Regions from separate parts of the Micromonospora echinospora genome, predicted to be linked through region 2. Evidence: riboswitches for the same ligand, from Rfam matches in the RefSeq annotation. Region 2 holds a riboswitch; each other region holds the start of a gene.
What was found. A riboswitch is a leader RNA that binds a small molecule or an ion and turns the genes downstream of it on or off. The one in region 2 is predicted to bind cyclic di-AMP.
Positions count from the first base shown of each region.

Region 1: it holds a riboswitch for cyclic di-AMP, as region 2 does, so the genes downstream of both, GA0070618_RS18125 (coiled-coil domain-containing protein) here and GA0070618_RS09465 (C40 family peptidase) in region 2, are expected to answer to the same signal.
Region 3: it holds a riboswitch for cyclic di-AMP, as region 2 does, so the genes downstream of both, GA0070618_RS00630 (C39 family peptidase) here and GA0070618_RS09465 (C40 family peptidase) in region 2, are expected to answer to the same signal.
Region 4: it holds a riboswitch for cyclic di-AMP, as region 2 does, so the genes downstream of both, GA0070618_RS07230 (coiled-coil domain-containing protein) here and GA0070618_RS09465 (C40 family peptidase) in region 2, are expected to answer to the same signal.

Region 1 covers NZ_LT607413.1:3,997,994-4,005,668, reverse strand. Annotated here, with positions in the region: gene GA0070618_RS18135 (HelD family protein) at 52-2,169, shown strand; gene GA0070618_RS18130 (cation diffusion facilitator family transporter) at 2,375-3,289, shown strand; cyclic di-AMP (ydaO/yuaA leader) riboswitch at 3,443-3,574, shown strand; gene GA0070618_RS18125 (coiled-coil domain-containing protein) at 3,579-4,652, shown strand; gene GA0070618_RS18120 (STAS domain-containing protein) at 4,836-5,207, opposite strand; gene GA0070618_RS33510 (hypothetical protein) at 5,542-5,685, shown strand; gene GA0070618_RS18115 (hypothetical protein) at 5,913-6,320, shown strand; gene GA0070618_RS18110 (maleylpyruvate isomerase N-terminal domain-containing protein) at 6,390-7,028, opposite strand; gene GA0070618_RS18105 (cellulose binding domain-containing protein) at 7,175-7,675, opposite strand, start outside.
Region 2 covers NZ_LT607413.1:2,069,169-2,076,843, reverse strand. Annotated here, with positions in the region: gene GA0070618_RS09490 (class E sortase) at 1-204, opposite strand, end outside; gene GA0070618_RS09485 (DUF881 domain-containing protein) at 504-1,304, opposite strand; gene GA0070618_RS09480 (cell division protein CrgA) at 1,521-1,784, shown strand; gene GA0070618_RS09475 ((Fe-S)-binding protein) at 2,153-4,348, shown strand; gene GA0070618_RS33390 (hypothetical protein) at 4,519-4,668, shown strand; gene GA0070618_RS09470 (C40 family peptidase) at 4,777-5,793, shown strand; cyclic di-AMP (ydaO/yuaA leader) riboswitch at 6,064-6,196, shown strand; gene GA0070618_RS09465 (C40 family peptidase) at 6,339-7,250, shown strand; gene dcd (dCTP deaminase) at 7,369-7,675, opposite strand, start outside.
Region 3 covers NZ_LT607413.1:146,703-154,377, forward strand. Annotated here, with positions in the region: gene GA0070618_RS00625 (CDP-glycerol glycerophosphotransferase family protein) at 1-335, shown strand, start outside; gene GA0070618_RS00630 (C39 family peptidase) at 437-1,288, opposite strand; cyclic di-AMP (ydaO/yuaA leader) riboswitch at 1,483-1,621, opposite strand; gene GA0070618_RS00635 (hypothetical protein) at 1,981-2,739, opposite strand; gene GA0070618_RS00640 (hypothetical protein) at 2,893-3,366, opposite strand; gene GA0070618_RS00645 (acyltransferase family protein) at 3,377-4,651, opposite strand; gene GA0070618_RS00650 (alpha-ketoglutarate-dependent dioxygenase AlkB) at 4,854-5,462, shown strand; gene GA0070618_RS00655 (uracil-xanthine permease family protein) at 5,628-6,971, shown strand; gene GA0070618_RS00660 (DNA gyrase/topoisomerase IV subunit A) at 7,027-7,675, opposite strand, start outside.
Region 4 covers NZ_LT607413.1:1,617,353-1,625,027, forward strand. Annotated here, with positions in the region: gene GA0070618_RS07195 (metal-sensitive transcriptional regulator) at 1-239, shown strand, start outside; gene GA0070618_RS07200 (DUF397 domain-containing protein) at 640-831, opposite strand; gene GA0070618_RS07205 (helix-turn-helix domain-containing protein) at 822-1,625, opposite strand; gene GA0070618_RS07210 (hypothetical protein) at 1,795-2,484, shown strand; gene GA0070618_RS07215 (DivIVA domain-containing protein) at 2,481-2,738, shown strand; gene GA0070618_RS07220 (hypothetical protein) at 2,741-2,974, shown strand; gene GA0070618_RS07225 (YibE/F family protein) at 3,139-4,455, shown strand; cyclic di-AMP (ydaO/yuaA leader) riboswitch at 4,621-4,751, shown strand; gene GA0070618_RS07230 (coiled-coil domain-containing protein) at 4,756-5,766, shown strand; gene GA0070618_RS07235 (carbonic anhydrase) at 5,846-6,526, opposite strand; gene GA0070618_RS07240 (helix-turn-helix transcriptional regulator) at 6,693-7,046, shown strand; gene GA0070618_RS07245 (hypothetical protein) at 7,214-7,591, shown strand.

The DNA of each region.
Region 1 (7,675 bases), 1.9 Mb from region 2:
GTCAGATTGGCGCGGGTCCGCGCCGCCCGCCGCCAGCACAGGAGCCCGTGCGTGACCGACCAGAGCACCCTCGAGCAGGAGATGGCCGCCGAGCAGCGGCATCTCGACCGGGTGTACGCCCGGCTGGCCGAGCTGCGGCGGTCGGCCGCCCGGGCCGAACGCGAGGGCTACCGGCTCGCCAAGGTGGGCAACTTCGGGGCGCTTGTCGAGCGGGACGCGATGGTCTTCCACGCCGCCCAGCGGCGGCACCTGCTCGACGCCGAGCACGAGGGGCTGGTCTTCGGCCGGCTCGACCTGCGGGACCGCTCGGTGCTGCACGTGGGGCGGCTCGGGGTGCGCGGCGAGGACGCCGAGACCCTGGTGGTGGACTGGCGGGCCCCGGCCGCGGCGGCGTTCTACCAGGCCACCCCGGCGCAGCCGCTGGGCGTGGTGCGCCGCCGCACCATCGGCTCCTCCGCCGAGCGGGTCACCCGGATCGAGGACGACCTGCTCGACCCGGCCTCGGCCCCGCCGGAGATGCCGGTGGTCGGCGACGGCGCGCTGCTGGCCACCCTCTCCCGGGCCACCGGGCGCGGCATGCGGGACATCGTCGCCACCATCCAGCGGGAGCAGGACGAGGCGATCCGCTCCCCCGGCTCGGGCGTGACGGTGGTCTCTGGCGGACCGGGCACCGGCAAGACGGCGGTGGCCCTGCACCGCGCGGCGTACCTGCTCTACTCCGACCGCAGCCGGTACGCCGGCGGCGGCATCCTGGTGGTCGGCCCGTCGACGGTCTTCGTCGAGTACATCGCCTCGGTGCTGCCGTCCCTCGGGGAGGAAACCGCCACCCTGCACTCCCTCGGCTCCCTCTTCCCCGGCATGTCCGCCACCCGCACGGACCCGCCGGAGGTGGCGGCGGTCAAGGGCTCGCTGCGGATGCGCCGCGTGCTGGAACGCGCGGCCCGGGACGCCGTCCCGGACGGCCCGCAGGAGCTGCGCCTGCTCTACCGGGGGCAGTTGCTCCGGCTGGCCCGTCCCGAGCTGGACGCGATCCGTACCCGGGCGCTGCCCCGGGGCGCCCGCCGCAACGAGGTGCGCCGGGCCGGCTTCGACGGGATCTTCGCCGCGCTCTGGGCGCAGGCCCGCCGGATCGGCGTACCCGGCCTGCCTGAGCAGCGGGTCTTCGAGGACGAGCTGGCCGACCGGACGGAGTTCCGCGAGTTCCTCAAGGCATGGTGGCCGCGCCTGCACCCGCGCCACGTGCTCGGCTGGTTGGCCCGCCCGGAGCGGCTGCGGTCGTACGCCGGGGGGATCCTCTCCGGCGCGGAGATCCGCGCGCTGACGGCGGCCTGGCGGACGCTGGACCGAGACGGGCTGACCATCGCCGACATCGCGCTCCTCGACGAGCTGGACGCGCTGCTCGGCCAACCGATGAAGCCCGCCCGTCGCCGGCGCGACCCGTTCCAGCTCGCCGGCGGGGTCCGGGAGCTGAGCACCTTCGCCGACCGGCAGCGCGCCCAGCGGGCGGCGGCCCGGGAGCGTCCGGCCGACTACCGCGACTACGCGCACGTGGTGGTCGACGAGGCGCAGGACGTGTCACCGATGCAGTGGCGGATGCTCGGCCGGCGGGGTCGGCTCGCGTCCTGGACCGTGGTCGGCGACCCGGCGCAGACCGCCTGGACCGGCGACCCGGCGGAGCTGGCCCGGGCCCGCGACCAGGCGCTCGGCCGGCGCCGGCGGCACGAGTTCACCCTGACCACGAACTACCGCAACTCGGCGGAGATCTTCGCGGTGGCGGCGGCGGAGATCCGTACCGTCCACCCGGACCTGCCGCTGCCGACGGCGGTCCGGTCCACCGGCGTGCACCCGGTGGCGCTGACCGTGCCGGCGGAGCAGCTCGCAACGCGCACGGCCGAGGCGGTCGCCTCGCTGCTGGCGGAGGTGGCCGGCACGGTGGGCGTGATCACGCCGGTGCCCCGCCGGGACGAGGTGGCCGGCTGGCTGGCCCACCTGGACTCGCCGCGCCTCCAGGTGGTGACCAGCCTCCAGGCCAAGGGCATGGAGTACGACGGGGTGGCGCTGGTCGCCCCGAGCGAGATCCGCGCCGACCCGGGTTCGGGCGTGCGCACCCTCTACGTGGCGCTCTCCCGGGCCACCCAGCGGCTCACCACCATCGATCCGGTCGACTGACCCGCCCTGTCCCACCCCGGCCGGCCGCCTCCCGAGGCGTCGCGCTGGTAGCAGGGGTCCCTTGTTACTCATGAATGAGTAACAAGGGACCCCTGCTACCACGCCTGCTTCCGCATTTCCGGGCGCCTTGCCGGCAGTTACTTGCATACATAGCGATGTGAACATACATTGGGTCCGGACCGAACGGGGAACGGAGGGTGAGGGCGTGGGCGCAGGTCATGACCACCACGGCGGGATAGCGCACGCCGCACAACGGCACACCGGCCGACTCTGGGCCGCGTTCGGCCTGCTCGCCACCCTGATGGTGGTCGAGGCGGTGACCGCGCTCGGGACCGGGTCGCTGGCCCTGCTCTCCGACGCCGGCCACATGTTCACCGACGTGCTCGGCATCGGCATGGCGCTGGCCGCGATCACCGCCGCCCGGCGGGCCGGCCGGGATCCGCAGCGCACCTTCGGCCTCTACCGGCTGGAGGTGCTCGCCGCCCTGGCCAACGCGGTCCTGCTCTCCGGGGTAGCGGTCTACGTGCTCGTCGAGGCGGTCCGCCGCTTCGGCGACCCGCCGGAGGTGACCACCGGGCCGATGCTGGTGGTGGCGACGCTCGGCCTGCTGGCGAACCTGGTCGCCTTCGCGCTGCTGCGCGAGGGCGCGAAGGAGAGCATCAACCTGCGCGGGGCGTACCTGGAGGTGGTGGCCGACCTGCTCGGCTCCGTCGGCGTGATCACCGCCGCGGTGGTCATCGCGCTCACCGACTGGTGGTGGGCCGACCCTCTGGTCGCGGTGGCGATCGGGGTCTTCATCCTGCCGCGGACCTGGCGGCTGGGCCGGGCGGCGCTGCGCATCCTGGTCCAGGCCGCGCCGGAGCACCTCCAGGTCAGCGCGGTACGCGACCGGCTGAGCGCCGTCCCGGGCGTGGTCGAGGTGCACGACCTGCACCTCTGGACGCTCACCTCGGGGATGGAGGTGGCCTCGGCCCACCTGACCACCGACCCGGCGGTCGAGGTCGGCAGCGTGCTCGCCGCCGCACGGACCGCGTTGCACGAGGACTTCCACATCGACCACGCCACACTCCAGGTCGAACCCGGCGAATCGCCGGGTGTCTGCGGCCGGGTCGAGTGGTAATTAGGACAGACTTAAATCTGGAAGTGTATTGTCCCGCTATGCCAGTTATGCCGATGTCATCTCGCGGGAGTGGTGTGGCCAACGCTGCCCCTGGGATAGCGGCTTCGGTAGTCTCGGACCCGGTCACCGCCGGGCGGCGCCCTCCGGCGCCTGCGGTGACCGCCGCCTAATCGCCGGTGACGGCGAGCCGGGGAACCATGTTCTTGGGGTGCATCCGCGTGAGCGGTAGGGATCTTCCGTCCCGAACCCGTCAGCTAACCCGGTCGGCGGCTGACGGAAGGACATGTGCATGCCAGTAGTGGCACCCGTACGACGTACCGCCGCCCGGATGGCGGCACTGATCGCCGCGACAGTCGCCCTCGGCGTCGCGGCCACGCCGGCCGTCGTGGCCCCCGCCGCGGCGGCACCTCCACTGACGGCCAGGGCACCCGGGGACGACCCCGAGGGCGGCACCCCGGCACTGCGCGCCCAACTGGAGGCGGCCAGCAAGGGGTGGCTCGACGCGAAGGACGCGCTCGCGAAGTCGGTCACCCGTCAACAGAAGATCAACGAACAGCTGGCCACCATCGAGAAGGACCTGGCGGTCCGCGACCAGAAGGTCGGCGTGATCGCCGGGCTGGCGTACCGGACCGGCCGGCTCGGGCCGGCCTCGGCGTTGCTGACCAGCGACTCACCCGACAGCTTCATGGACCGAGTCGCCGCGCTGGACGCGGTGGCCGCCAACGAGGACCGCGAACTGCGGGGCCTGCTCAGCACCCGGGAGCAGGCCAACCAGGCCAAGGCGGCGCTGAACCGGGAGATCACCGAGCAGCGCAAGCAGGTCGCGGTGATGGAGAAGCGCAAGCAGCAGGCCGAGCAGGCACTGGTGGTCGCCAACCGGAAGGCGGCGGCCAGCACCCCCAGCGGCGGCAGCAACTCGACCCGGTCCGCCACGGCGAAGCCGGCGCCGCGCAACCCCGACGGCTCCTGGCCGCCCGAGTCGTGCAGCGTCAACGACCCGACACCCGCCGACGGCTGCATCACCCCGCGTACGCTGCACGCGCTCAACCAGGCCAAGGCCGCCGGCTTCACCCGGTACGTCTCCTGCTACCGCCCCGGCGGCTCCGGAGAGCACCCCAAGGGCCGGGCCTGCGACTTCGCCGCGCAGAAGAACGGTTTCGGCGGCGACGCCACCGGCGGCGACAAGACGTACGGCGACAACCTGGCGGCGTACTTCAAGAACAACGCCAGCCGGCTCGGCGTCCTCTACGTCATCTGGTACCGGCAGATCTGGCTGCCCAGCAGCGGGTGGAAGTCGTACAGCGGAGCGGGCGGCGACCCGTCCAGCGACCACACCAACCACGTCCACCTGTCGGTCTACTGAGTCACCCGGCGCGGCCCGTCACCCCGGAAGGGGTGGCGGGCCGTCCGCTTTGTCGGCGTGGGGCAGTCACGGGGAACCCGGGCCACGGTAAGAGGAACCGGCGACGACACGTGGCTGCGTGCGCTGCACCCGGCTCGGCGTGTCGTGCGCCTGAGCCGCCCCGACGAGGGCGGCGCGCACCGGTCAGGCGCCGGGCAGCACCTCGGGCTCGGGTGCGGCGGTGGCGCCGGCGAAGTACGGCTCCGGCGCGCCGAAGAGGCCGAGCAGGCCGGTCACCCAGAGCTGCCGGTGGACGAACCGGCTGGGCTCGGTGACGACCAGCTTGACGCCGCTCACCTCGGCGGTCTGGAAGCCGGCGACCATCGCGCTGATCCCGACCGAGTCGATGAAGGTCACCAACCTCATGTTGAGTTCGATCCGCGCCGGGCGGCTCTTGGCGAGCACCTCGACGACGGCTTCGCGTACCTCGTACGCGGTGTCGACGTCGATCTCACCACGCGGGGCGATCTCCAGGACGCCACCGGGCAGGACCGACTGGACAATCGACAGGCTCACGCGAGCACCTCCACTCGCCCGTGTCCGGGCGCCTCATCAGTACGCGGGCCGCGACCGAGAGTATTCCTCCGACAGCCTCGGTCGCCACCCCCGGGGATGAGCAATTCACGGATCAGGAGCGACAAGTCGCCCATTTCCGACGCTCCTTCCCTCCCCGAACACCCGATCCCGGGTTCCGCGCACCAGCACCCAGGTTAGCGGTCGCTTTCCGGGGCGGTGCGCATCCGTCCGTCCGGGCGCGCCTGGACGGTACGGTCCACCTCCCACCAGCCATTGACCGGCCTGCCTAGCATCAGCCCCACCGGAGGAACCGGCATCGACCAAGGAGCCATAGATGATCAAGAGACTGCTCGGACTGGCGGGCGTCGGCGCCCTGCTCGCCCTCGTGCTGGCCTGCGGCTTCGGCGGGGCAGGCGACGACGATGACGATGACGACGACGACTTCGCCCGCGGCGTCGCGGTGGTGACGCTGCGCTGATCCGGAGCGCCCTGTCCGGCCGCCCGGATCCGGGGGACACCGATGACCCTCGGTGATCGACATCACCGGACGGGTTTGTCCGGACGCCGGACGGGGCACGTGGTATCCCGCGTTGGCCCGACCGGGCCGTCCACCCGGACGGGCGACTGACCGACGGGTGGACGCCGACGCGCCGGCCCGACGCCGTGGTCCGCCGTGACCGCCGGTACCCCGAGGAGGTAACCAGGATGATCGGATCCACTCTGCTGGAACGCCGCAGCAGGCCCGAGCGGATCGCGGACCAGGCGTGGCGACACCTGACGTCCGCGGTCAACTCGGCCGGTGACAGCGTGCGCGACACCGCCCGTTCCGCCCGGCGGAACGGGCTCACCTTCGCCGACGACGCGGGCGACCTGGTCGGCACCGCTGCCGAGGAGGCCCGTCGCCGGGCCGTGCGCGCCTTCGACGCGCTCGCCGGCCGCCGGCCCGCGCTGCCCTGGGCACTGCTCGTCGGCGCAGCCCTGGCCGGGGCGGCGATCGGCTGGGCGGCCGGATCGGCGGCACGTGCCGTCGCCGCCCGGGGCGACCGGGAGGCGGAGGACATCGAGTTCGTCGACGTCGACCGCCCCAACTCGCCGGCCAGCCTGGACACCTGAGCCCGGCCCGACCCGACGAACCCCTGGCCACCGTGCTGGTGACCAGGGGTTCGCGCGGTTGCGACGAACTCAGATGGCGGTGATGTCGGCCGGGGCCCGCTCCGCCCGGGACAGGGCCCGCAGCACCGCCGGCTGGCCGTGTCGCCGGACGGCGAGCCGGGTGAGCAGGCCGAGCACCGGGTCGATCACCTCGGCGGGCAGTTCGGGCGGGTCGATTCCGACGCTGACCGCCAGGTCGTCGGAGTGCACGGCGATCTCCAGCAGCCGGGTGACCAGGTAGTCGTCGAGGGTCAGGCCCCACCCGCCCGGCGGCACGGCCACCACCCGGTCGGCCGGGGCGTCGGCCACGGCCGGGGCCACCTCGTCCAGGGTCGCCGTGACCTGTGCCAGCAGCGCGTCCGGCCCGGCCTCGGCCGCCGTCGCCCCGATCCGCCGGACGGCCACATTGGCCTCCGCGTCCGGCCCGGCGTGGATCCACGGCACCCGGCCGAAGTGGGTCAGCAGGTCGAGCGGCTCCCCCGGCGGGACGGGCAGGTCGAGCACCGTCGGAACCCGGAGGATCTGCGCGCCGAGGTGCGCCGCGAGCCCACCCACCCGGAGCCCGTCGAGCGCGCTCGGTTCGGCCCAGCGCCGGGCGACCACCGGTTCGGCGATCAGGGCCACCGCCGAGCGGGCCGCGGTCAGGTACGCCGTCCTGGTCTGGTTCATCGACACACCCCTCCGTGGTCCGACGCTTGATCGTACCGGCGGACGGCGGACGGCCCCGGCACGTGCCGGGGCCGTCCGGGTCGGGCCGGACCGAGCGGACCGGCCGGGTCGTTCCAGGTTCAGCCGGACCGGTCGCGTCGGTCGGCTCAGCGGGCGACGCAGGTGAGTGTCGCGGGCACCCCGTTCGTCCCCGTCCAACTCGCGAGGAAGCCGAATCCGGTGCTGGCTCCGGCACCGAGCGCGCCGTTGTAGCCGGCGTCCCGGACGGAGACCGAGGAGCCGTTCTGGGTGTGCTGGCCGCCCCAGATCTGGCTGATCTGTTGACCGTTCGGGAACGTCCAGCCCACCGTCCAGCCGGAGATCGACGTGGTGCCGGCGTTGCGGACGGTCACCTCGCCCTGGAAGCCGCCCTGCCAGGAGCCGGTCACCCGGTACGTCGCCGCGCAGCCGGTGCCCGGCGGCGGGGTGGTCGGCGGAGGCGTGGTGGGGGGAGGCGTGGTGGGGGGAGGCGTCGTCGGCGGCGGGGTCGTGGGCGGAGGCGTCGTCGGCGGCGGGGTGCTGGTGGGTGGCGGGGTGGTCGGGTCGGTGCCCAGCCGGTCGGCGACCAGGATGCCCCGACCGTTGGTGCCGAGGTAGACCCGGCCGTA
Region 2 (7,675 bases):
CGTGTCGAGGGCCGGAGTGGGCGCGTTCGGCCGGGCGGCCCGCGGCCCAGCGGCCCCCGGTCCCCGGTCGGGTCGCCGCACCGGGTTCCGGTCGTCGATCTGCCGGGTGGGACCCCGCTCGGCGTCGTGCCGTGTCGTCGCCGGTACGGCCGGGATCTGCGCGGTGGGCTCCTCACCACGCGGGCCGAGTGCCGCGACGACCACCGTCGGCCTCTCGGTCTCGCGACCTGCCACCTGGTCGGCGACCGGTCCGGCGGGGCGGGTCGGCGGTGCCCACGGCGGGGGCACCGGCGCGGGTGCGGACCGGGGCGGGCCGGTCGGCGGAGCGCCGGCCGGAGGTGGCGGGCTGGGACGTGGCGGAACCGGGTCCGGCCAGCGCCGGGCGGCGGACTGTCGCGGCTCGCCCGAGCGGTCCACCCGGGGGATGACGGCGGTGGGTTCCTCCGGGGGGCCGGCGTGGTGCCACCCCGGACCGTTCCCTCGGCGGTCGTCGGGCGTCCCGGTCACCGAGGGACCTTCGCCGAGCGGAGCGCTGTCGACCCCTCGAACGCCGGCACGCCGACCGTGGAGACGGTCTCGCGGTAGCCGAGCTGGTAGTGGTCGACCGCGTCCTTGAACAACCGGACTCCCTCGGAGGCGGCGAGGGCCCGCTGGAGGGCAGCGGGGTCGCCGATCGCTACGATCTTGAACGGAGGGGAGTACACCCGGCCGTGCAGCAGCAGGGTGTTACCCACGCAGCGTACCGCGCTGGTGCTCAGGACGCGGACATTCATGATTGACATGGCCTCCGCTCCCCCTGCCCAGAGCGCGTTCACGACCGCTTGGACGTCGCCCTGGTGAACGACCAGGTCGTCGTTGCTGGCCCCTTCGGGCAGGCTCTCGAGCCGCCGGGCGTCGTCGAGCTCGACGGTGACCCCCGAGCCGGTGAGCGCGGTGAACCCGGCGGACTGCCGGCTGGCTGCCGCCCGGCCACGTTCTGCGGCGATCGGCTGGTCCGTGTCGGCGAGCGCCTCGGTCTGCTGCTCCACGTCCGCCCGGAGCCTCGCCGCCTCCGCCTCACGCTCCGCCACCCGCTGCCGGGTGTCGTCGATGAGCTGGGTGAGCTGCGGCCGGCGGTCCTCGCGGAGGGCGGTGCCCCCGGCGGTGGTGGCGGTCGTGGTGAAGAGCAGCCCGGCCGCGGCGGCGATAAGTGGCACGCCGAGCGACCACCCCGGGCGTCGCTGACGCGGTCGTCGGGGCAGCAGTCCGGCTACTGCCCGCCGGAGCACCTTCTGCCAGGACGCCGCGCCGGATGTGTACTCCACCGAGCGCTCCTTTCCCTGGTGTCACCCGTCAGAACGGGCTCGGCACCCGATCAGTTCCGCTCTTTTCGGTCACTACCCGCATTCGATTGACCCCGTTCATGGCCTGAACGGGTCTCTCGGACTACGCTAGCTGTCGGAACATTATTGGCCATGGACCGTCGCCCTCGCGCCCGGTTGTCAGGCCGGACGAGGTCGTATCCCCTCTTGGAGAGCGTCGTGCCCAAGTCACAGGTCCGCAAGAAGAAGGTGTACACCCCGCCCACGGACGTGCGTCCGACGGCGACGGCGTCGACGCGTAAGCCCAGCCCGGTCTGGCTGCCGGTCCTGGCCGTGTCGCTGATCGTCTTCGGGATCGGCTGGCTGGTGGTCTACTACCTCTCCGAGCAGGCCTACCCGGTCGCCGCGTGGGGCTACTGGAACCTCGCCGTCGGCTTCGGTGCCATGGTCGCCTCGCTGGTCGTGCTCTCCCGCTGGCGCTGAGCGCCGGCAGCTGTCGTCCCGGTCCGGCCACGCCGTGCAGGCGTGGCCGGACTCCGGCATGCGCCGGCTCGGCAGTCGCCGCGGTGACCCGGCCGGCGGGCGTGTCGTGCCTGGGCGTCACCCGGCGGAACCCCTGATCGGCGCAGGTCGGCCCATCCTTCTAAGGTGTGCGCAGGGCGGCGTGGCCCGATGCGAGGTTCCTCACGTTACTACTGGGTAACCTTGCGCGTAGGCTGCACTGCATGACGGAGCGGAGCGACGTCATCGGCCGGTCAAGGTCAGGGCTCGCGGTGGTCAGCCGGCGACGCGGCCCCCCGACGCCGGTCGCCGAACCGCTCGCCAGGCAGTAGACCGGGGAGGCCAACGCTATGGGCAGCGTCCAGCTCGTCACGACGATCCTCGCCGCCGCCATCACCACACTGGCGGTGTGGCTGGCCGTGCAGGCGGTGCTGCGGATCGTCGCAGTCGTCCGGCTCGGACAGCCGGATCCGGCGCGGTTCGGCGACACGCTGACCCGGACCAGGACGATGCTGGCCGAGACGGCCGGACACACCCGCATGCTGCGCTGGAGCGTGGTGGGTGCGGCCCACTGGTTCGTCATGGTCGCCTTCGTGGTGCTCTCGCTGCTGGTCCTCGAGGCGTACTTCGAGGTGGTCTCACCCACCGGTGGCCTGCCGCTGATCGGGGGTTGGGCGGCCTACGGTCTGGTCACCGAGCTGATCGGCATCCTCGGTGTGGTCGGCATCGTGGTGCTGATCGCCATCCGGATCCGCAACCGGCCCGGCCGGACGGGCGGACGCTCCCGGTTCACCGGCTCGACCATGTGGCAGGGCTACTTCGTCGAGGCGGTGGTCCTCGCCGTTCTGATCATGGGCTTCCTGATCCGGGGCTTCAAGGTCGCCACCGACCACTTCGAGTACCCGACCTGGGCTACGCCGGTCAGCCACGCGGTCGGCGCGGTGCTGCCGGACTGGGAGGCCGGGGTCAGCGTCGCCGCCCTCATCAAGATCATGATTTCGATGACCTGGCTCATCGTCATCGCGCTGAACGTGACCATGGGCGTGGCCTGGCACCGCTTCCTGGCCTTCTTCAACATCTTCTTCAAGCGTGACCCGGGCCGGGCCGGCTCCGGCCTCGGCGCGCTCCGGCCCATGACGAGCAACGGCAAGCCGCTGGACTTCGAGGAGGCCGACCCGGAGTCCGACCAGTTCGGGGTGGCCCAGGTCGAGCAGTTCACCTGGAAGGGCCTGCTGGACTTCAGCACCTGCACCGAGTGCGGTCGCTGCCAGTCGCAGTGCCCGGCCTGGAACACCGGCAAGCCCCTCTCCCCGAAGCTGCTCGTGCTCAGCCTGCGCGACCACGCGTACGCCAAGGCGCCGTACCTGCTGGCCGGGGGCGGCAAGGACCTCACCGGCGAGGAGAAGGCCACTGCGGCCCAACTCGCCCACGTGGACGTGCTCGCGCTCGCCGAGGCGGAGAAGCCGCTGATCGGTGGGGCCGAGGAAGGTGGGGTCATCGACCCGGACGTGCTCTGGTCCTGCACCACCTGCGGCGCCTGCGTCGAGCAGTGCCCGGTCGACATCGAACACGTCGACCACATCGTCGACATGCGGCGCTACCAGGTGCTGATCGAGTCGAGCTTCCCCTCCGAGGCCGGCGTGATGCTGCGCAACCTGGAGAACAAGGGCAACCCGTGGGGCGCACCGCAGAACACCCGGGAGGACTGGACCAAGGGCCTCGACTTCCAGGTGCCCCGGGTCGGCGAGGTGGAGGACTTCGAGTACCTCTTCTGGGTGGGCTGCGCCGGCGCGTTCGAGGACCGGGCCAAGAAGACCACCCGGGCCGTCGCCACGCTGCTGCACGAGGCCGGCGTGAGCTTCGCCATCCTCGGCGAGGGGGAGACCTGCACCGGTGACCCGGCCCGACGGATCGGCAACGAGTTCGTCTTCCAGATGCTCGCCCAGCAGAACGTGGAGACCCTGAACGAGGCGTTCGAAGGCCGGGAGAAGGCCAAGCGGAAGATCGTCGCGACCTGCCCGCACTGCTTCAACACTCTGGGCAACGAGTACGGCCAGCTCGGCGGCGAGTTCGAGGTGGTGCACCACACGCAGCTCCTGGCCCACCTGGTCGCCACCGGGAAGCTCACCCCGGTCCAGCCCGTCGACGGCGGGGTCACCTACCACGACCCCTGCTACTTGGGCCGGCACAACCGGGTCTTCGCCCCGCCGCGCGAGGTGCTCGGCTCCTCCGTGCAGGAGCCCGTCACCGAGATGCCCCGCAACAGCGAGCGCTCCTTCTGCTGTGGTGCCGGTGGCGCCCGGATGTGGATGGAGGAGCGGATCGGCAAGCGGATCAACGTGGACCGCGTCGAGGAGGCCATGGCCACCGGCGCGAAGACCATCGCGGTCGGCTGCCCGTTCTGCTCGACGATGCTCAACGACGGGGTCAACGGCAAGGGCGCCGGCGAGCAGGTCGAGGTCGTCGACGTCGCCAGCGTGCTGCTCCGCTCGGTGAAGCCGGCGCAGGACCGCGACGGCCAGCAGGTCGAGCCGGTCACGGGCTGAGCCGAGCCGCTCGGACTCGCGCCCGTCGGGCCGGCCTGGGCCCGCGCCGGGAGACCCACCCCTACCGACGCTGTGGAGCTGCCCCGTCTGCGCTACCCGTGACCGCGGCTAGCACAGACGGGGCAGCTCCACAGCTACGTCGTGGTGACCCCAGGGCCTGCGGCGAGGCCGTGGTGTTCCTGCACGGCGTGGTCGGCGAGATGGTGCCGAAGAACATCACCCTGGCCCTCGACGATGTCCTGACCGCCATCGTTGGCGGCGCCTGCACGGTGGGTGTCCGCATGATGTCCGGAGCGTCATACGAGGCCCCCTCGCCTTGATATCGGCCCGTTGCTTCCCTAATGTGGGGCACCGGCCGCTGTGGATCGTCTGCCCCGCCATCCTCTCCCTCGCGGGGCGCCCGGTGGTCTGGTCGCCAAAGGAGTTCGGTGCCGGTGGCAACCCTGCCCCCTCAGCGTCACGCACCGGATCGGCTCCCCACTCGTCCGGGTGGGTTGCGCCGGTTCGTTCGCACCCTCGTCACCCTGTCCGCCGCCGCCGTGGTCGGTGCCGGCCTGCTCGCTGCCCCCGCGTACGCCGCGCCCACCCCCGAGGAAATCGAGGCGCAGATCGACAAGCAGTGGGAGCAGTTGGAGCCCACGATCGAGAAGTACAACGAGGTCCGCAGCCAGCTCAAGGTCAACCAGAAGAAGTCGGCCGACCTCGAGAAGAAGATCGAGCCGCTCGCGTTGCAGAGCGACATGGCGATGAACCGGATCGGGGCCCTGGCCTCCCGGCACTACATGACCGGCCCGTCCCAGGAGATCGGCGCGCTGCTGGTCAGCGCCAAGCCGGGCACCCTGGCCGAGCAGATGGGCATGCTCGACCGACTCGCCGCCCACCAGCGCAAGGAACTCCAGGGCGTGGTGGAGATCCGGACCAAGTACGAGGTCGAGAAGCAGAAGCTGGACACCATCATCACCAGCCAGACCCAGCAGGAGAAGGACCTGGCGGCGAAGAAGACCAAGATCGATGCGGAGATCAAGCGGCTGCGGGCGTCCATGCCGAAGACCGCAGTCAGCGCCCCCGGCTGCCCGCTCATCAAGGGCGTGATCAGCAGCGCCGCCAACACCGCCATCAGGACGGCCTGCGCCCAGGTCGGTGACCCGTACGTCTGGGGCGCCACCGGGCCGAACTCCTTCGACTGCTCCGGGCTGACCCAGTACGCCTACAAGGCCGCAGGCATCCACCTGACCCACTTCACCGGTGCGCAGTGGCGCGAGACGAAGGTGATCAGCCGCGCCGAGGCACGCCCCGGTGACCTGGTCTTCTTCTTCAGCGACCTGCACCACGTCGGGCTCTACCTGGGCAACGGCATCATGGTGCACGCCCCGCGAGCCGGCAAGCCGGTGCAGGTGGCCAGCATCAACCACATGCCGGTCGCAGGCTTCCGCCGCCCCTACTGACCGAGTCTCCCGAAGGGGTCCCCGGCCGACGGCCGGGGACCCCTTCGCATCGGGCGAACGACCGACGCCCACAGTGGTTACTGTCGGAAATTAGCAGATAGCACTCCCGCGAACCGTGTTGCGGATCGACGACGGTCGTCTCTAACCTCGGCACTTGCCGAGCCGGTGACAGGTCCGCCAGTCCGAGGCGGCAACGGCTCGACACCGCCGAGTCGCACGACGGCGGCCGTCTGCTGGAGAAGGAGCCGGCCGACCGGCACGTCGCCACAACGAGAAACGTCGCCACAGCACGAGCGAGCCGGGGAACCACCAGCACCATCGGGGTGAATCCGTACCCAAGGTAGGGCGCTCCCTTCCCGCCCGAACCCGTCAGCTAACCCGGTAGGCGGTCAACGGAAGAAGGAGTCAGGAGCCCGGTGGCACACCATGCCCCGCGGCGATCGTCCGTCCGGACGGCCCCGGCTGCCCGGACGACGGCTGCGCCGCGTCCATGCTGGTCCCGCTTCACCACCGTCGTCACCGTCCTCGTCGGAGCCACCGTCCTCGTGACGGGCGGCGCCGGCGTGGCCCACGCCGAACCCTCGGTCGCCGAGATCGAACGCCAGATCGACCGGGAGTGGAACGCCCTCGAACCGGTCATCGAACAGCACAACGCCACCCGCCAGGCGCTCACCGTCAAACGACGGGAGGCGGGTGCGCTCGCCGCCCGGATCGGGCCGCTGAGCCGTCAGGTCGACCAGGCCATGAGCAAGGTCGGCGGGCTCGCGGTACGGGCGTACAAGGGGGAGAACGCCTCCGCCCTCAACGCCATGCTGGCGAACCCGACACCGGCCACCGTCGTCCACCAACTCGAACTGCTCGACCAGTTCGCCCGTCGGCAGCAGGCCGACATCCGCCACGTGGTCGAACTGCGGGACCAGCTCAGCGCCCGCAAGGCTCCGCTGGACCGGCTGGTCACGCAGCTCAGCCAGGCCGAACGCCAGTTGGACGCGAAGCGACGGCAGATCGACGCCGACATCGCCCGCCTCCAGAAGATGCGCCTGGAGGCGTACGGCAGCGGCGCTGGCACCAGCCTGCGTCCCGCCCCCTGCCCGGCCGCCTACCCGGGTGGCGCCGCCGGAAAGGCTGTCACGTTCGCGTGTGCGCAGATCGGCAAGCCCTACGTCTGGGGTGCCGAGGGGCCGAACGCGTACGACTGCTCCGGGCTCACGCTCGCCGCCTGGGCCCGGGCCGGGGTCGCCCTGCCACACAACGCGGCCCAGCAGCGACGGGTGACCGCCCGGGTGGGCCGGAGCGAACTACGTCCCGGTGACCTCGTCTTCTACTACTCCGACCTGCACCACGTCGGCATGTACGTCGGCAACGGCTGGCTGGTGCACGCCTCGCGGGCCGGCGCGCCGGTGAAGATGAAGCGGGTCGACGACGGCCCGGTGCACAGTTACGGCCGCCCCGGCTGAGGTGGTAGCAGGGGTCCCCTGTTACCGCTTTCTGCGTAGCAGGGGACCCCTGCAGGCACCCGGCGAAGCGACGCGCGCCCCACCGGCAGAACGACGGGTGGCGGGAAGGCGGGTGGAGTCAGCGAGTGGGCCAGGTGCGCCAGTTCCGCCAGGCCCGACTCGGGGTGGGACCGCGCTGCCCCTGGTAGCGGGAGCCGTAGACGGCGGAGCCGTACGGGTGCTCGGCCGGGGAGGAGAGTCGGAAGATGCAGAGCTGTCCGATCTTCATACCGGGCCAGAGCGTGATCGGCAGGTTGGCCACGTTGGAGAGTTCGAGCGTCACGTGGCCGGAGAAACCCGGGTCGATGAAACCGGCGGTCGAGTGGGTGAGCAGGCCGAGCCGGCCCAGACTCGACTTGCCCTCCAGCCGGCCGGCGAGCTGGTCG
Region 3 (7,675 bases), 1.9 Mb from region 2:
TCTCCGGGGTGATCTCCGACTACCTCTACTCCGGCAAGCCGTACGCGGTCACCGACATGGGCGCGGACGGCGACGCGTTCACCGAGCGCTTCCCGCTGGCCCGCTCCGGCTACGTGCTGCGCCGGGACCTGGCCGACGTCGACGGCGTGCTGGAGCAGCTGCTCGGCACCGACCCGCTGGCCGAGGCGCGCTGGGCGATGCGCACCCACTACCTGGGTGACTTCCCGATCGAGTCGTACGCCGAGGGCTTCCTGGCGGCGGCCCGGGCGCACCTCGCGCCGGCTGCCGTTCCGGCCACCCACCCCGACCAGGCGGACCAGCCGGTCGGCGCGTAGCTGTCTGTGGTGGTTGGTAGCAGGGGTCCCCTGTTACTCCTTTCTGAGTAACAGGGGACCCCTGCTACCACCCGGCCGGCGGTTACGACCGTGGCGTGGGCTCAGGCGGAGTAGCCCCGGGTGGCGGCCCAGTGCGCCAGGCTGATCGTGGTCATCCAGTACGAGCCGGCGGCGGCGTTCGCCGGGTCCGCGATCTTGACGGTCCGGCCGTTGTCCCGGTAACCGACCACGGTCAGGTAGTGCCCGCCGGGGTAGGAGTGCCAGCCACCGGCGACGTCGGTGGCGGAGCCGGCGATGTTGACGACGACGGCGTACCCGTTGCCGACCGCCCGCACCACGTCGGCCTGGAGCCGGTCCATCTGGGCCGGCGTGGCCGCGCTACCGGGGATCGTCCTGGTCCGGTAGACGTCCCGGCCGACCAGGTCGTTCAGGACGCGGGTGGTGTCCTCGGCGGAGTTGGTGCCGGCCTGGGTGGTGTTGAGCCGCTGGGCGAGGTCGTCCTGGCTGCGGACGACGTCCCGGGCGGTCAGCGCGATCCGGGTGGCGGCCGGGCCGCAGTAGTAGAAGGTGGTCTGCTCCTGGTACTGGATGTCGAGCACCTTCGACGCGGGCGGCTTCGGCGGGGTGGGGCTGGCCGTCAGGTCCGGGTTCGACGAACCGGTGGCGGTGGGCGACGCGGACGGGGTGGCCGGCGGGGTGGTGGCGACGGCCGACGGGCTGGCCGGGGACGCGGTGGCACGGCCGTGCTGCCGCGAGGCGGCGGTCGACCGGTCCGGCTCGGCCGCCGTGGCGACGGTGTCCTCGCGGTGCGCCGGCGGGTCGGGGTCGACGAGCAGGACGCCGGCGGTGGACGCCGCCACCAGCACCGCCGCCGAGGCGGCGACCTGGTACGACCGGCGGGCTGGGAACAGGTTGAACGGTCGCGGGACCGGGTACTTCACGGGTTCCTCCACGGAAGACAGGGGTGGAGAGCGGCGCACCCGGTCGACGCACGGCGGACCGTGCGTGGGGTCGACGTCGGTGTGGGGTGCCCGCTCGGACGGCGTCCGGGGGTGGACGCCGGAGTCAGTGCCGGCGGCGCGGGCGGACGGCCGGCGGCACCGGGGCACCGTGGAGGAGCCGGGTAACGGGGGCGTACGGCACGAGGTACTCCTTCCGATACCGCCTACCGGGTTAGCTGACGGATTCGGGCGGGAAGATCGCCCTACCACGGGTCGGCCCCGCGGATTCACCCCGGACGTACGTGGGTCCCCGGCTCGTTGCGCACGATTAGGCGGGCCGGCGCGGTGTCGCCCTTTGCGACCTACGACCGCACCAGACGGGCCGACACTACTGACGCCGCAATCCACTGCCAACCCCCGTGAGCTGGGCAAACCGCACAGCACACCCGGAAGTCGGGTACGTTCACGCGCTGACGTCGCTCAATGGGACGACCGGTTCCCCGAGTACCGTCGGGCGATTTCCGGACGGCATCGGCACAACCACCTCGGCGCACTCGACGCGGAACGGGACGCCCGGGGTCGAAGGTGCGGGAAACCGGGGCGTGGCCCGGGTCACGTCACGATCCGGTCACGCTCGCGCCGAGCGCGGCACGCCGGCCGGCGCGATCCGGCCGACCGCGCATCCCACATCTGCCCCGGCGGGGTCATCCCACCCGCGCCGGCCGCCACCGGGCGGCGAGGCGAACCGCACCGGGCAGCCGCCGGGGCGCGACGACCGTCCGGGTGCTCGCCCGGAGCCGTTCCGCCGCGAGGGACGCCTCCGCCGCCAGGGACCGCGCCGCCGTCGCGGCGACCTCCGCCTGCCGCCAGGCCACCCGTTCCCGCTCGGCCGCCGTCCGGTACTCCACCCGCCGCAGGTCGCGGACCACCCGGTGCAGGACCGCTTCCTGCACGACGGGGTGCAGCCGCGGATCCCAGCCGTTACGGCGGGCGAACACGTCGCTGAGCTGCCGCACCGACAGGTCGCCCCGCCAGTAGGCGGCCATCGCGGCCCGGTGCAGGAAGCGTTCCCGGGCGACGTACTCGGCCGGGGTGCGGGGTGTCCGGGGGGCGGGCAGGGCGGCGGCCCCGGCGAAGCGACGGGCGGCGGTCTCCGCCTCGTCGTACGCCCGCCAGGCCTGGTCGACCCGTTCCTGCGCGGTGAGCCACCGCTCCCGGCGGCGGCGGGCGGTCCGGGCGGCACCGGCCGCCGCGACGGCCACCTCCTCGGCGTACCGGCGCAGGTCCGCCGGGTCGGGGGCGGCGGGGTCGGCGGCAGCGGCAGCCGGCGGGGAGAGCGTCGGCTCCCGCTCGGGGCGGGCCACCAGGACGGTGAGCACGGTCAGGGCGAGCACGAGCAGGGCGGACCAGATGGCGGCCGCCCGGGGCACGTCGACCAGGAACTCGTAGAGAACGACGTCCACGTCGGCACCTCACGGGACACGGGAGCGGGTGGGGGCCGCACACCTCGGGCGCCGGGTCCGCTGGCGGCGGAGCCGGGACCCCCGTCGGCGGGTGCGGGGTGAGGTTCGTCGGGTCAGCTTCTCCCCGGGGGCAGGACACCCGGGATGGACGGATCAGCGACGTGGTGGGGCCCGGGAACCGACCACGCCGGCGTCGGTGGCGGCCAACGGCCGGACCGGCCGGTGTCCGGTCGACACCGGCCCGGCCGGCGGGGCGTCGGTCGCGGTGGCCGGACCGGTGGCGACGAGCGGCGTCTGGTGGTGGGTGTCCGGCCCGGCGGCGCGGACGGTGCTCGTGGTGCTGTCGGCGACCCGGCCGGAGGGCGAGGACGGCGCCAGCACGTCGTGGGCGACCGGGCCGGCGAGCGGGGACGTGCCCGGCACCCGGTGGGCGACCCGCTCCGTGGTGACGGGTGCGCCCCGGTCGACGGGGGACCACTCGGCCGGGGCGGGTGGACTCCCGGCGGGGAGGCCCCCGGCGAGGCCGCCGCTCAGCGCGAGGGCGACCGCCACGGCGAGGCTGGTGAACACCCGCAACGCCCGGCGCACCGACCACCAACGGAGGCAGCCGAGCACGACGGGAGGCACGGGAAGCAGATTACCCCGGTCGTCGGGCACCCGCGTCGATGCCGGCCGGGTCGGATTCCCCGGCCTGGTCACCGGGCGGGACGTCGGCGTGTCCCTCCCGGTCGACGCCGGCGGCCCGCTGCCGGGGCGCGACGGTCGCCGGCCGTCCCCCGGTCGCGGACGGCCCGTCGGCCGTCGTCGCGGGGCTCCCGGTGGGGGCGCGCTTCCGGCTGGGGGCGAGCAGCCGCATCATCGGGGTCTCCACCCACCGGTACAGCAGCCAGGCCAGCAGGAGGTTCAGCAGCAGGAAGCCGACCGCCACCAGTGGCCCCCTCCAGCCGGTGAAGCCCACGCCGTGGTCGCCGGTGAGCCGGAGGATGGTGACCATCACGAAGACGTGCACCAGGTAGAAGGCGAAGGAGACCTCGCCGAGCCAGACCAGCGGCCGGGAGCGCCACGGCGAGGGCAGGCCCCGCACGTCGGCCCGGGCCGCCGAGGTGATCACCAGGATGTACGCGGCCGACAGCAGCGCCGCCCAGAACTCGGCGCGGATCCACTCACCGGCCACCGCCCAGGTGACCACGAAGATCAGGCTGGCCAGCGGCAGGCCGGGGCCGCGCCAGTGGCCGCGCCGCATCAACTCGGCCGCGGCGACGCCCATCCAGAACTCGGTGGAACGCACCAGCGGGAAGATCTGGGTGAACCACCACCGGCTCTCCTCCGGCACCAGGAGCTGCCCCGGCCAGAGCGCGAGGATCACCAGCGGCACCGCCACGACCACGGCCCAGAGCGCCACCGACGGCGTCCGGCGCAGCGCCGGCAGCACGAACGGCAGACAGAAGTAGAAGAACAGTTCGCAGGAGAGCGACCAGCTCACCGTGTTGACACTGTAGAAGTAGCCGGGAGTCGGGTTCCAGGCCTGCACGAGCAGGAGGTTCTGCACCGCCGCCGAGGGGTTCACCGGGTCGGCGAACCAGAGCCCGACCAGCAGCACCACCGCCCACATCAGCAGGTGGTTCGGGTAGATCTTGGCCAGCCGGCGGCGCCAGAACGCCCACTTCGTGTCCTGCTCACGGGCCGACCAGACCAGCACGAACCCGCTGAGCACGAAGAAGAACTGCACCCCGGAGAGACCCAGGGTGAACAACTGGTCCACCACGGCCTTGAACTCCGGCTCGACGATGATCCGCATCGTCCCGACGTGGAAGCCGAAGACCAGCATCGCCGCGATCCACCGCAGTCCGGTCAGGGACGGCAGGCGGGACAGGGACCGGTCGGCCCCGGGCGTCGGGGTGAGGCTGGTCATGACACCGCCCGCGGATACGGCTCGCGGATCGGCATGCGGGTTCTCCCGTCGGTCGGCCGGCGTACGCCGGGATTGGTCACATGGGGCGGAACCGGTCGCCGCCGCCCCGCCGGGCACCCTACCCCGACCATCCGCCTCTCGTACGTGTGTACGACAGGTGGGTAGGATCGGCCGGGTGGCCGACATCGCGTACCAGCCCTCGATGCTGGACCTCACCGACTCCGGCCCCGCTCTGGAGCCGCTGGCCGGGCGGGTGCGCCGGCACGAGCTGGGCCGGGGCGCCTGGGTCGACCACCTGCCCGGCTGGGTGCAGGGCTCCGACCCGGTCCTCGCCACGCTCCTGCGGGAGGTGCCCTGGCGGGCCGAGCGCCGCCGGATGTACGACGCCGAGGTCGACGTACCCCGGCTGCTCTGCTGGTACGCCGCCGGCCGCCCCCTGCCCCATCCCGTGCTGACCGAGGCCCGCGCGGCGCTCAACCGGCACTACGCCGCCGAACTCGGTGAGGAGTTCGTCACCGCCGGCATGTGCCTCTACCGGTCCGGCCGGGACAGCGTCGCCTGGCACGGCGACACCATCGGTCGGGGCGCGCACGCGGACACCATGGTGGCGATCGTCTCGTTCGGCACGCCCCGCCCGCTGCTGCTGCGCCCGCGCGGCGGCGGGACCGGCCCGCGCTTCCCGCTCGGCCACGGCGACCTGGTCGTCATGGGCGGCTCCTGCCAGCGCACCTGGGAACACGCCGTCCCGAAGACCAACCGCCCGGTCGGCCCCCGGGTCAGCGTGCAGTTCCGTCCCGCCGGCGTCGCCTGAGCCGGGTCCGCGCGGGCGGACCCTCGCGGAGACCACGGCTGGCACGCGTCCGACCCCACCGGCGGACCCGTTCGCACCGCCCGGTGCCGGTCCGGCGGACCGGCCGCCAGCGGCACTCTGTTAGAAACGTCCAGGGTCGCCGCTGCCCCACCAGGTCCCACCGACGTGAAGGGCAGTGCCGCCATGACCCCACCACCACCCCCCACCACGACGACGAGCCGGACACCCTGGCGGCTGCACGGCGACGGCCGGGCGGTACGCCCCGGCGACGTGGTCGCCCCGGACGAACGCCTCTCCTGGCCGCGCACCGTCGGGGTCGGCGTGCAGCACGTGGTGGCCATGTTCGGCGCCACCTTCACGGTGCCGCTGATCACCGGCTTCCCGCCGGCCACCACGCTGTTCTTCTCCGGGCTGGGCACCCTGCTGTTCCTGGTGATCACCGGCAACCGGCTGCCGTCGTACCTCGGCTCGTCGTTCGCCTTCATCGCACCGGTCATGGCGGCGAAGGCCGGTGGTGACATCGGTCCGGCGCTCGGCGGCATCGTGGTCGCCGGCGCGGCGCTGGCCCTGGTCGGCCTGGTCGTCCAGGTGGCCGGGACGCGGTGGATCGACGCGCTGATGCCTCCGGCGGTGACCGGCGCGATCGTCGCGCTGATCGGGCTCAACCTCGCTCCGGTGGCCTGGGACGGCAACGGCAGCGGCACCGGCGTCAAGGCGCAGCCGCTGGTCGCGGCGGTCACCCTGGCCGCCATCCTGCTCACCACGGTGGCCTTCCGGGGCTTCACGGGTCGGCTGTCGATCCTGCTCGGCGTGGTGGTCGGTTGGCTGTTCGCGGCCGCGACGAACGGGCTCGACCTGGCCACCCTCACCCGGCTGCGCGAGGCGGCCTGGGTGGGACTGCCCGAGTTCCACGCGCCCAGCTTCAGCGTCCAGGCGGCGGTGCTGGTCATCCCGGTGGTCCTGGTGCTGATCGCGGAGAACGCCGGCCACGTGAAGGCGGTGGCCGCGATGACCGGCCGCAACCTGGACCGGGACATGGGCCGGGCGTTCCTGGGTGACGGGATCGCCACCGTGCTCGCCGGCTCCGCCGGCGGCTCCGGCACCACCACGTACGCGGAGAACATCGGCGTGATGGCGGCGACCCGGGTCTACTCCACCGCCGCGTACTGGGTGGCCGGGGCGGCGGCGGTGCTGCTCGGGCTCAGCCCGAAGTTCGGGGCGTTGATCCTGACCGTGCCGGCGGGGGTGCTCGGCGGCGCGACCACCGTCCTGTACGGGCTGATCGCCGTCCTCGGCGCACGGATCTGGATCGAGAACCGGGTCGACTTCCACGACCCGGTGAACCTCTTCACCGCCGCGGTCGCCCTGATCATCGGAGCCGCCGACTACACCCTCACCGTCGGCGACCTGTCCTTCAACGGCATCGCCCTGGGCACCGCCGCCGCCCTGGTCACCTACCACGTCATGCGCGCCGTCGCGCGCCTGCGCTCCCCCCGCGTCCCGACCTGACCCCGTCCGCTACCTCCGGGTCCGGCCGACGTGCGGTCGGACCCCGGAGGAACGGTCACTCGCGGGTCTGGTGGTGGCCCAGCAGGGTGGGACCGAGCATCACCGCGAAGCCGGACCCGTCCCGGCGCGGATCCTCCGCCGGCAGTTCGACCGGCTCCCCGGTGGCGGTGGAACCCACCGGCCGGGCGCCGACCCAGGCCACGACCAGGTCCGTCTCCCCCTTCAGGAGACGCTGGGCACGCACCCCGCCGGTCGCCCGTCCCTTGGCCGGGTACGCCGCGAACGGCGTCACCTTGACCGTGGCACCGGTCGAGGTGACCACCATCGGCTCCCCGTGCACCGGGTCGTCGGTGCGCACCGCGCCGAAGAAGACCACCCGTGCCCCGTCCGGCAGGTTGATGCCGGCCATGCCGCCGCCCCGGATGCCCTGCGGCCGGACCAGGCCGGCGGCGAAGCGCAGCAACGACGCCTCCGAGGTGACGAAGGTCAGCGTCTCCGCCCCGTCGGTGAGCCAGGTTCCCCCGACCACCTCGTCCCCCTCGCGCAGGGAGATCACCTCGAACTCGTCCGAGCGGACCGGCCACTCCGGCGCGCAGACCTTGACCACGCCCTGCCGGGTGCCCAGGGCCAGGCCCGGCGACCCCTCGGCGGTCGGACCGAGCGGGGCCAGCGTGACCACGGACTCCCCCGGCTCCAGCGGCACC
Region 4 (7,675 bases), 450 kb from region 2:
GGCTACGCCGGGTCGAGGGGCAGGTCCGGGGCATCGAGAAGATGGTCGACGAGGACCGGTACTGCATCGACGTGCTCACCCAGATCTCCGCCATCCAGGCCGCCCTGGACAAGGTCGCCCTCGGCCTGCTCGACGGCCACGCCCGGCACTGCATGCACGAGGGTGCTGCCGAGGGTCGCGCCGACGAGATGGCGACCGAGATGATGGCGGCCGTCGGCCGCCTGATGAAACGCGGCTGACCGCCGGAGGCCTCCACGGCCGCGAACAGGCATGATCGACTCCGTCTGGCGGACGGGGGCCGCCCCGGCTCCCTGGACACCCCGTCTCGACCATGCAGCGGGACCTGCTCCGCGCGGCGACCCCGGCACGACGACCGTCGCAGTCGGCACGGTGCGGACTTCAGGGCGCGATATCGGAATATGGCGCTCGCCTGTCGGTGAAGAAGGTGGCGATCTCGGAGTGACATCGAGCCAGAGCAGCCGACACCCAACTCAAGAGCCGAATCTTGGACAGTTACCGTTCAAATAAGACGGTAACTGTCCAAGATTCGAAGCGCCTCTTCGAGATCGTCAGGAGTCAGACACCGAAAGGGCGTCCGCCCCCACCCCAGGGTCGAACGCCCGATCCGCTGCAAGTCTGTTATCGCTGGCAACCGACCTCAGCGACGAACGCGCGCCAGGACTCGGGGGTGAAGGCGAGCGTGCCGCCCGACCGGTCCTTCGTGTCCCGCACGAGAACCACCCCCGCCAGATTGTCCGCCACCTCGACGCAGGCTCCACCGTTCTGGCCGCTGCGCGTGCTCTTGCGCCAGACAGCGCCACTCAGTTCCATTTCTCAGCCACCCTCTCGATCAACTCGACCGATTGCCTGTGAGGCAACGCCTCGCCCCGGATGGACTCCCACGCCTGCTGCACCCAGATCAGGCTGGACGACTCGTCGACCACCTGCCCCTGAAGCTGACTGTCCAGATAGGCGTATTCGTCCCCTCCTTCGAGGGAGGCCAACACGAACGGGCCGCCCATACCAGCGTACGCCCCGGTAGATGACGGCACGACGTGGATTCGTACGTGCGGAAGCTGGGTGGACAACTCCAGCATCCGACACAACTGCGCATGCATGATCGCGGCATCACCCACCTCTCGTTGCAGCACGTTCTCATCGATAACGGCCACAAACTGCGGTGGCGACTCGCTCGTGAGAACCTCCTGCCGCATGATGCGGGCCGACGTCCGACGCTCGACCTCATCAGAACTCAGGAGGCCACCGCATGCGAACAGCGCACGGGCGTACGCCTCCGTCTGAAGCAGTCCCGGCACGGTGGTCATCTCGTACCACCGTAGGGACAGTGCCTGGCGTTCGATCTCGATCCAGTTCCGGAACCACACCGGAGCGCTCGCGTCACGCACCAGGTCTTCCCAGAGGCTGAGCAGGATCCCGCCGGTCTCCAGGGCTTCGTCCACGGCCTTGAGGTACTCCGGCTTGGGCGGCTTGACGCCGGTCTCGATCGCGCTGACGTGCGTGTTCGAGTAGTGCACCCGTTCACCCAACGCGTCCTGGGTCAGTCCGGCGGCCACCCGCCGCCGACGCAGCTCGCGCAACAGGAACTCGGACGGCGAGATTCCCACACGTTCCTCCACTCTCCTCGGTCCACGTCGCCGTACCCCCACCCAGCCCGAGACGGTCACCCAGGGTCGTCATGACGAAGCGGAGTGTTCGGAATCCTAGGGCGAGGCGGGCACGCTGTACACCCACGGTCACCACGACATCGCCGAAATGCCGAAAGAGGGAGGTCCCGTGCCCCGACACCATTCCGTCCCGCTCGCTCCGCGTCACCGCCGCGACTGGCGTACGGCTTGGCGGCGCTGCGGCTGCGGCTGCGCCTGGCCCTGCCCGGACCGGTACCTGTCGGTGCCGGTCGAGCCGGCCGTCGCGCCGGCACCGCCCACCTACCCGCAGGTCAGCAACGTGCCGGTGGCCAGTGCCGCCTGGGCGGTGTCCGGGGTCGCCGACGAGTTGCGGGAGGCGTACGTCGCGGTCGGCGCGGCCGTCGTCCTGCTGGAACGGGTGCGGGTCGGTGCCGCGAATCCCGCTCTGCGCGCGGCGCAGCGGGGTGCCGATCACGCGCTGGACCTGGCCGACGAGGCGGAGCGGCTGCTCGGCCTGGGCGTAGCGCGCCTGCGAACGGCTTGCGGACGAGGCGCACCCGGCCACGACGTGGCCGTCACGGTGGAGGCGGTCGTCGTCCGGCTCCGTGCGGCGGCGGACCGGATCGACCGGTTCCCGCACCGGATCAGGGTGGCCGGGGAACAGCTCCGGGCCGCCGGGGAGGACGGCCCGACCGTCGAGGCGGCGACCGGGGAGTGGGCACGGGCCGCCGGGCAGCTCGAACTGACCGCCGCCGCTCTGCGGGAGACCGTCGCCGCGCTCGCGGCGCAGTTTCCCGCCGACGCGGCGGACCCGGCAGGGAGAGGTCGACGGCCGTGATCTACCTGACCGGCAAGCGGCTCGGGCCGCACCAGATCCGGAGCGTGGAATTCGACCGGTGCTGGCGCGGACTCGCACCGGACCAGGTCCGCTCCCATCTCGACCGGGTCGCCGGGGAGGTGGAGCGGCTGCACCGGCACATCCGGGCCGTGGAGGCCGACGGCGACCGGATTCGTCAGGCGCTGCGCTGCTGGCAGTCCGAGTACGCCCAGCGCCGGCCGGCGGACTCCGGCCCTCGGCACGGGCGGTGGTGACGGTGAGCCGTTGGGTCCTGCACCTGCCGCTGACGCTGCCCAGCCGGGCGTACGCCGTCGCCCTCGTGGTGGTGCTGCGCGACTCCCTCGGGCACGTGCCGGAACTGGACTTCGGGGAGGCCACGCTCAGCGCGGAGGACGACCAGTCGCGGCGTACCCGGATCTGGTGTGACGCGCGACTGGGCGACGGACGGCGGTGTGTGCTGCCGATCAGGCACGACGGGAGGTGCCGGTGACCGGTGGGCGCATGGACGGGGCAGCTCCACAGCGTGCCGACGAACTCCCCACCGAGCCGCGCGGAACTCGGGCCGGACCGCCGAACAGGCTGCGAGCTGCGACTTCGGAGCCGGCAGAATGGTCCGGCCAGGGCACCCGCCACGCCAGGATCGTTGGGAGAAGCATGGGCCACGACCACAGCCGTCCCACCGCCGCCGCGCCGCCGCGCGTGCGGCGTGTCCTGATCGCGACCGTGGTCCCGCTCTTCCTGGTGACCCTGGTCGCGGCGTTGGTGCTCTGGCCCCGGGACGCCCCGTCGGTCGGCGGCGGCGAGGACGCGGCCCGCTACCACGGCACGGTGACGCGGGTGGTGACCGAGCCCTGCCCGCCCACGCCGGAGGCCCCGGAGGGGACGACGGAGGGGCCGTGCGGCACCGCCACGGTGACCGTCGACACCGGGCCCGACGCCGGGCAGCAGGTCGAGACGGCGCTGCCCGCCGGGCCGGGATCACCCCGGGTGGAGGTCGGCGACGAGATCGTCCTGGTGGTGCTGACCGACCCGGCCGACCCGACGGTCAGCAGCTATTCCATCGCCGCCCACCAGCGGGGGAAGCCGCTGATCTGGCTGGCCCTGGCGTTCGCCGTCGCCATCGTCGCGTTCGGCCGCTGGCGCGGCCTGGCCGCGCTCGGCGGGCTGGCGGCCAGCTTCGCCATCCTGCTCACCTTCGTGCTGCCCGGTATCGGCGCCGGAGAGTCGCCGCTGCCGGTGGCGGTCACCGGCGCCGCGTTGATCATGTTCGTGGTGCTGTACCTCACCCACGGGGTCACCGCGCAGACCTCCGTCGCGGTCCTCGGCACCCTGGCCAGCCTGGTGCTCACCGGTCTCCTCGGCAGCCTGGCGACCGCGTTCACCCACCTCACCGGGTACGGCTCCGAGGACGCCACCACGCTGTCGATGTTCCAGGCCGACGTCGACCTGCACGGGCTGCTCCTGGCCGGCATCATCATCGGCTCCCTGGGCGTCCTGGACGACGTCACGGTCACCCAGGCCGCCACGGTGACCGAGCTGGCCCGCGCCAACCCCGACCTCACCCGGCTCCAGCTCTACCGCGCGGCCACCCGGGTCGGCCGGGCGCACATCGCCTCGACGGTCAACACGATCGTGCTCGCGTACGCGGGCGCGTCGCTGCCCCTGCTGCTGTTGCTGACCGCCGACACGCGCGGGATCAGCGAGATCGTGACCAGCGAGTTCCTCGCCCAGGAGATCGTCCGCAGCATCGTCGCGACGCTCGGGTTGATCGCCGCCGTGCCGATCACCACCGGCCTGGCCGCCCTGGTGACCACCGCCGGCCGGGGCGGCACGCCGAGCCGCCGCCCGCCCCGGCCCGCCGGTGGACGGGACGACGCCCTCGCCGCCCTCAGCGGTCCCCGTGCCGCCACCGGGGCCACCGATTCCGCCGCCGGGCCGGGCCGCCCAGGGAACACGGATCCGGCATGGTAGAACTCCACAGAGTGACCGCCAATCGTATGATCTTGACAAATGTGACAGGAGTGACGGAAAGCAATAGGGAAATAACGCTTTTGGTCGGGATCCGGGCGTAGAACCCCACGCCCACTGTCAGGTAACCTCGCTGCCGGTTACCGCCGAAGGCGCGCACCGGCGCCAGCGGGGCCACCGCCTAATCGCCCACCGGCGAACCGGGGAACCAGGTTCATGGGGTGCATCCGCGTCAGCGGTAGGGGCCACTTCCGCCCCGAACCCGTCAGCTAACCCGGTCGGCGGTCGACGGAAGGGAACACTGTGACGGCACCCCTGCGCCGCTGGCTGAAACCTGTCGTGGCCGTGCTCGCCGCCTTCGCCGTGGCCGCCGTGCCCGCGCCGGCCATGGCGGAACCATCGAGCCCGTCCGGGCACGAAGGAGAGCAGCCGAAGCTCCTCAACGAGGTGATCGAGGAGACGAACCGCAGCTACACCCAGGCACAGGCGAAGCTGAAAGCCTCGAAGGACCGCCAGCTCAAGCTCCTGATGGAGGTCGACCGGACCCGGAACGAGCTGAAGGCGCTCACCCCGCAGGTGGCGACGATCGCCGTGCGGTCCTACATGACCGGCCGGGTCGGCCCCGCCTCCATGCTGCTGGACGCCAACACCCCCGACTCGTTCGTCAAGCGGGCCGGCGCGCTGGACGAGATGAACATGGTCAACAGCAAGAAGGTCGCCGCGGTCACCGCCGCCAAGAACCAGGCGGAACTGGCCAAGAAGGCGCTCGACGCCGAGGTCATGGAGGAGCAGAAGCAGGCCGACATCCTGAAGAAGCGCAAGCGCGAGGCGGAGAAGTCCCTCGCCCTGGTCGGCGGCATCGGGTTGACCGGTGGCCTGGTGGACGCCACCTCCCCGATCGCCCGGCCGGGTCCCGGCCGGGACAGCAACGGCAACTGGCGTCCGCTGGGCTGCACCGAGGACGACCCGACCACCGGCGGCTGCATCACCCCGCGCACCCTGCACATGTACAAGGAGGTCAAGCGGGCCGGCTTCGACATGTTCGTCGGTTGTTACCGTCCCGGCGGGCCGTACGAGCATCCGAAGGGGCGGGCCTGCGACTGGTCGCTCCAGAAGCGTGGCTTCAGCCGGTGGGACACCACGGCCGAACGGATGTACGGCAACAACCTGACCGCGTTCCTGGTCCGTAACGCCGACGTGCTCGGCATCTACTACGTGATCTGGAACAAGCAGATCTGGTTCCCGGCGAGCGGCTGGAGTTCGTACAGCGGTCCCTCGGACCACACAGACCACGTACACGTCTCCATGCTCTGACCCACCGCGCCGATTCGGGCCCCGCCTCCGTTCGACCGGAGGCGGGGCCCATTCGCGTGACCGGCCGGAGCCGGGCGGGTCAGGGGCAGGCCGAGGAGGCGGCCGGACCGGCGGCGAGAGCGACATCCTCGGTGGCGGGAATGGAGCGGACCACCCGCACCTCGCCGGCGGCCAGCCGGTACGACATGCCGACCACCGCGCACCGCCCCTCCCGCACCGCCCGGTTGAGCGTCACCGAGCGCTCCAGCAGCACCTCGACGGTGTGGTCGATGTGCATGTCGACGATCCCGTCGATGTCGTCGACGCCCTGCCGGGCGGCCTGGCGGAGGCTGGGCACCACCGCCCCCACGACCGCCCCCAGGTAACCGGGGGGCGTCGTCCCGGCGCCGTCGGCCTCCCGGGCGGCCTGCACCGCTCCGCAGGAGTCGTGGCCGAGGACGACCACCAGCGGCGTCTCCAGGACGCTCACCGCGTACTCGATGCTGCCGAGCACCTCGGTGCCGACGATGTGCCCGGCGGTCCGGACGACGAAGAGGTCACCGAGGCCCCGGTCGAAGATGATCTCGGCGGCCAGCCGGGAGTCGGAGCAGCCGAGCACGACCGCGAAGGGGTGCTGCCCGTCGGCGACGGCAGCCCGGTGCCCGGCATCCTGGTTGGGGTGCAGCGGGTTGCCGGTGACGAAGCGCCGGTTGCCCGACTGCAACTCGACCAGCGCCTGTGCGGGACTCGCCGGAGGCTGCTGTCCACCAGGAACGGCCATGACTCAATCCACCCCTTCTCCGGACCGGGACCGCACGCCCGACGCGGCTGACACGGCCAGCCACCACGGTCACACGGAGCGCAAACTACGTCAAGGGATACGTGATCTGCGTTTCAGGTGTTGACAGCGGAGGGCGCGACGCCGAATGCGAAGGGAAGGTCATAACATGACGGTCATGGCGACGACGCAGCGTGAGAACGGGAGCCAGCGGAACTGGACCTTCCTCACGAACCACGCACACGTACTGCTCGCCATCGCCCGTAACCCCACCGCCCGGCTGCGCGACGTCGCCGACGAGGTGGGCGTGACCGAACGGGCCGCGCAGGCGATCGTGGCCGACCTGGAGGCCGGGGGCTACCTCCAACGCACCCGGGTCGGTCGGCGCAACGAGTACACCGTGAACCCGGCCGGGCGCTTCCGGCACCCCGCCGAGGCGTACCAGCACGTGGGTGCCCTGCTCGCGCTCTTCACCGAACCGGGCGACACCGGTCCGGCCGCCGCCGGCCCGCTGCCCTCCTGACCCGGTCCGTCGCCCCTGGACGGTCCACACCGGATTGACGAACGCGACGCGGAGCCACGCGTCGGCGGCGGCGCGACCAGGGACGATGCGACGGGGGCGACCGGTGGATCCGGTCACACCACGGTCTCCGACGGGCAACCGGACGGATCGGGCGTTAGGTTGGAACGGTGCAGCCGCCCGCCTTCGTCCGCCCGATCGGGCCGACGATGCTGCGCGCCCTGCGTGTGCTGACCCGCCTGGCGCTGACCGCCCTGGTCCTGACGCTGGCCTTCGGCGGGACCACCGCCGCCCCGGCCGAGGCATCGTTCCCGGCCTCGCCCCAGCTCCGGCCGGTCCCGGTCGTCGGCTTCCCGCAACCGGCCGCCCGGCCGGTCGTGGCACCGCTGCCGCCCCGGCCCGCCGACGAGCACGCCGACGCCCCAGCAGCGCCGGCCCGTCCCGCCGGCGACCCGGGCACCACCACCACGGTCACCGTTCCGCTGCCGCCGCCGGCCACCGACCCCGGACAGGGTTCCGTCGGCCGACGCGGCCCGCCCCGGGTCTGACCGACCGTCCACGAGCGACCGTCCGGACGATCCCGGGCCGGTCGACGTCCGCCGTGGGCGGGGAATCCCCGCCGCGCTCGCGCG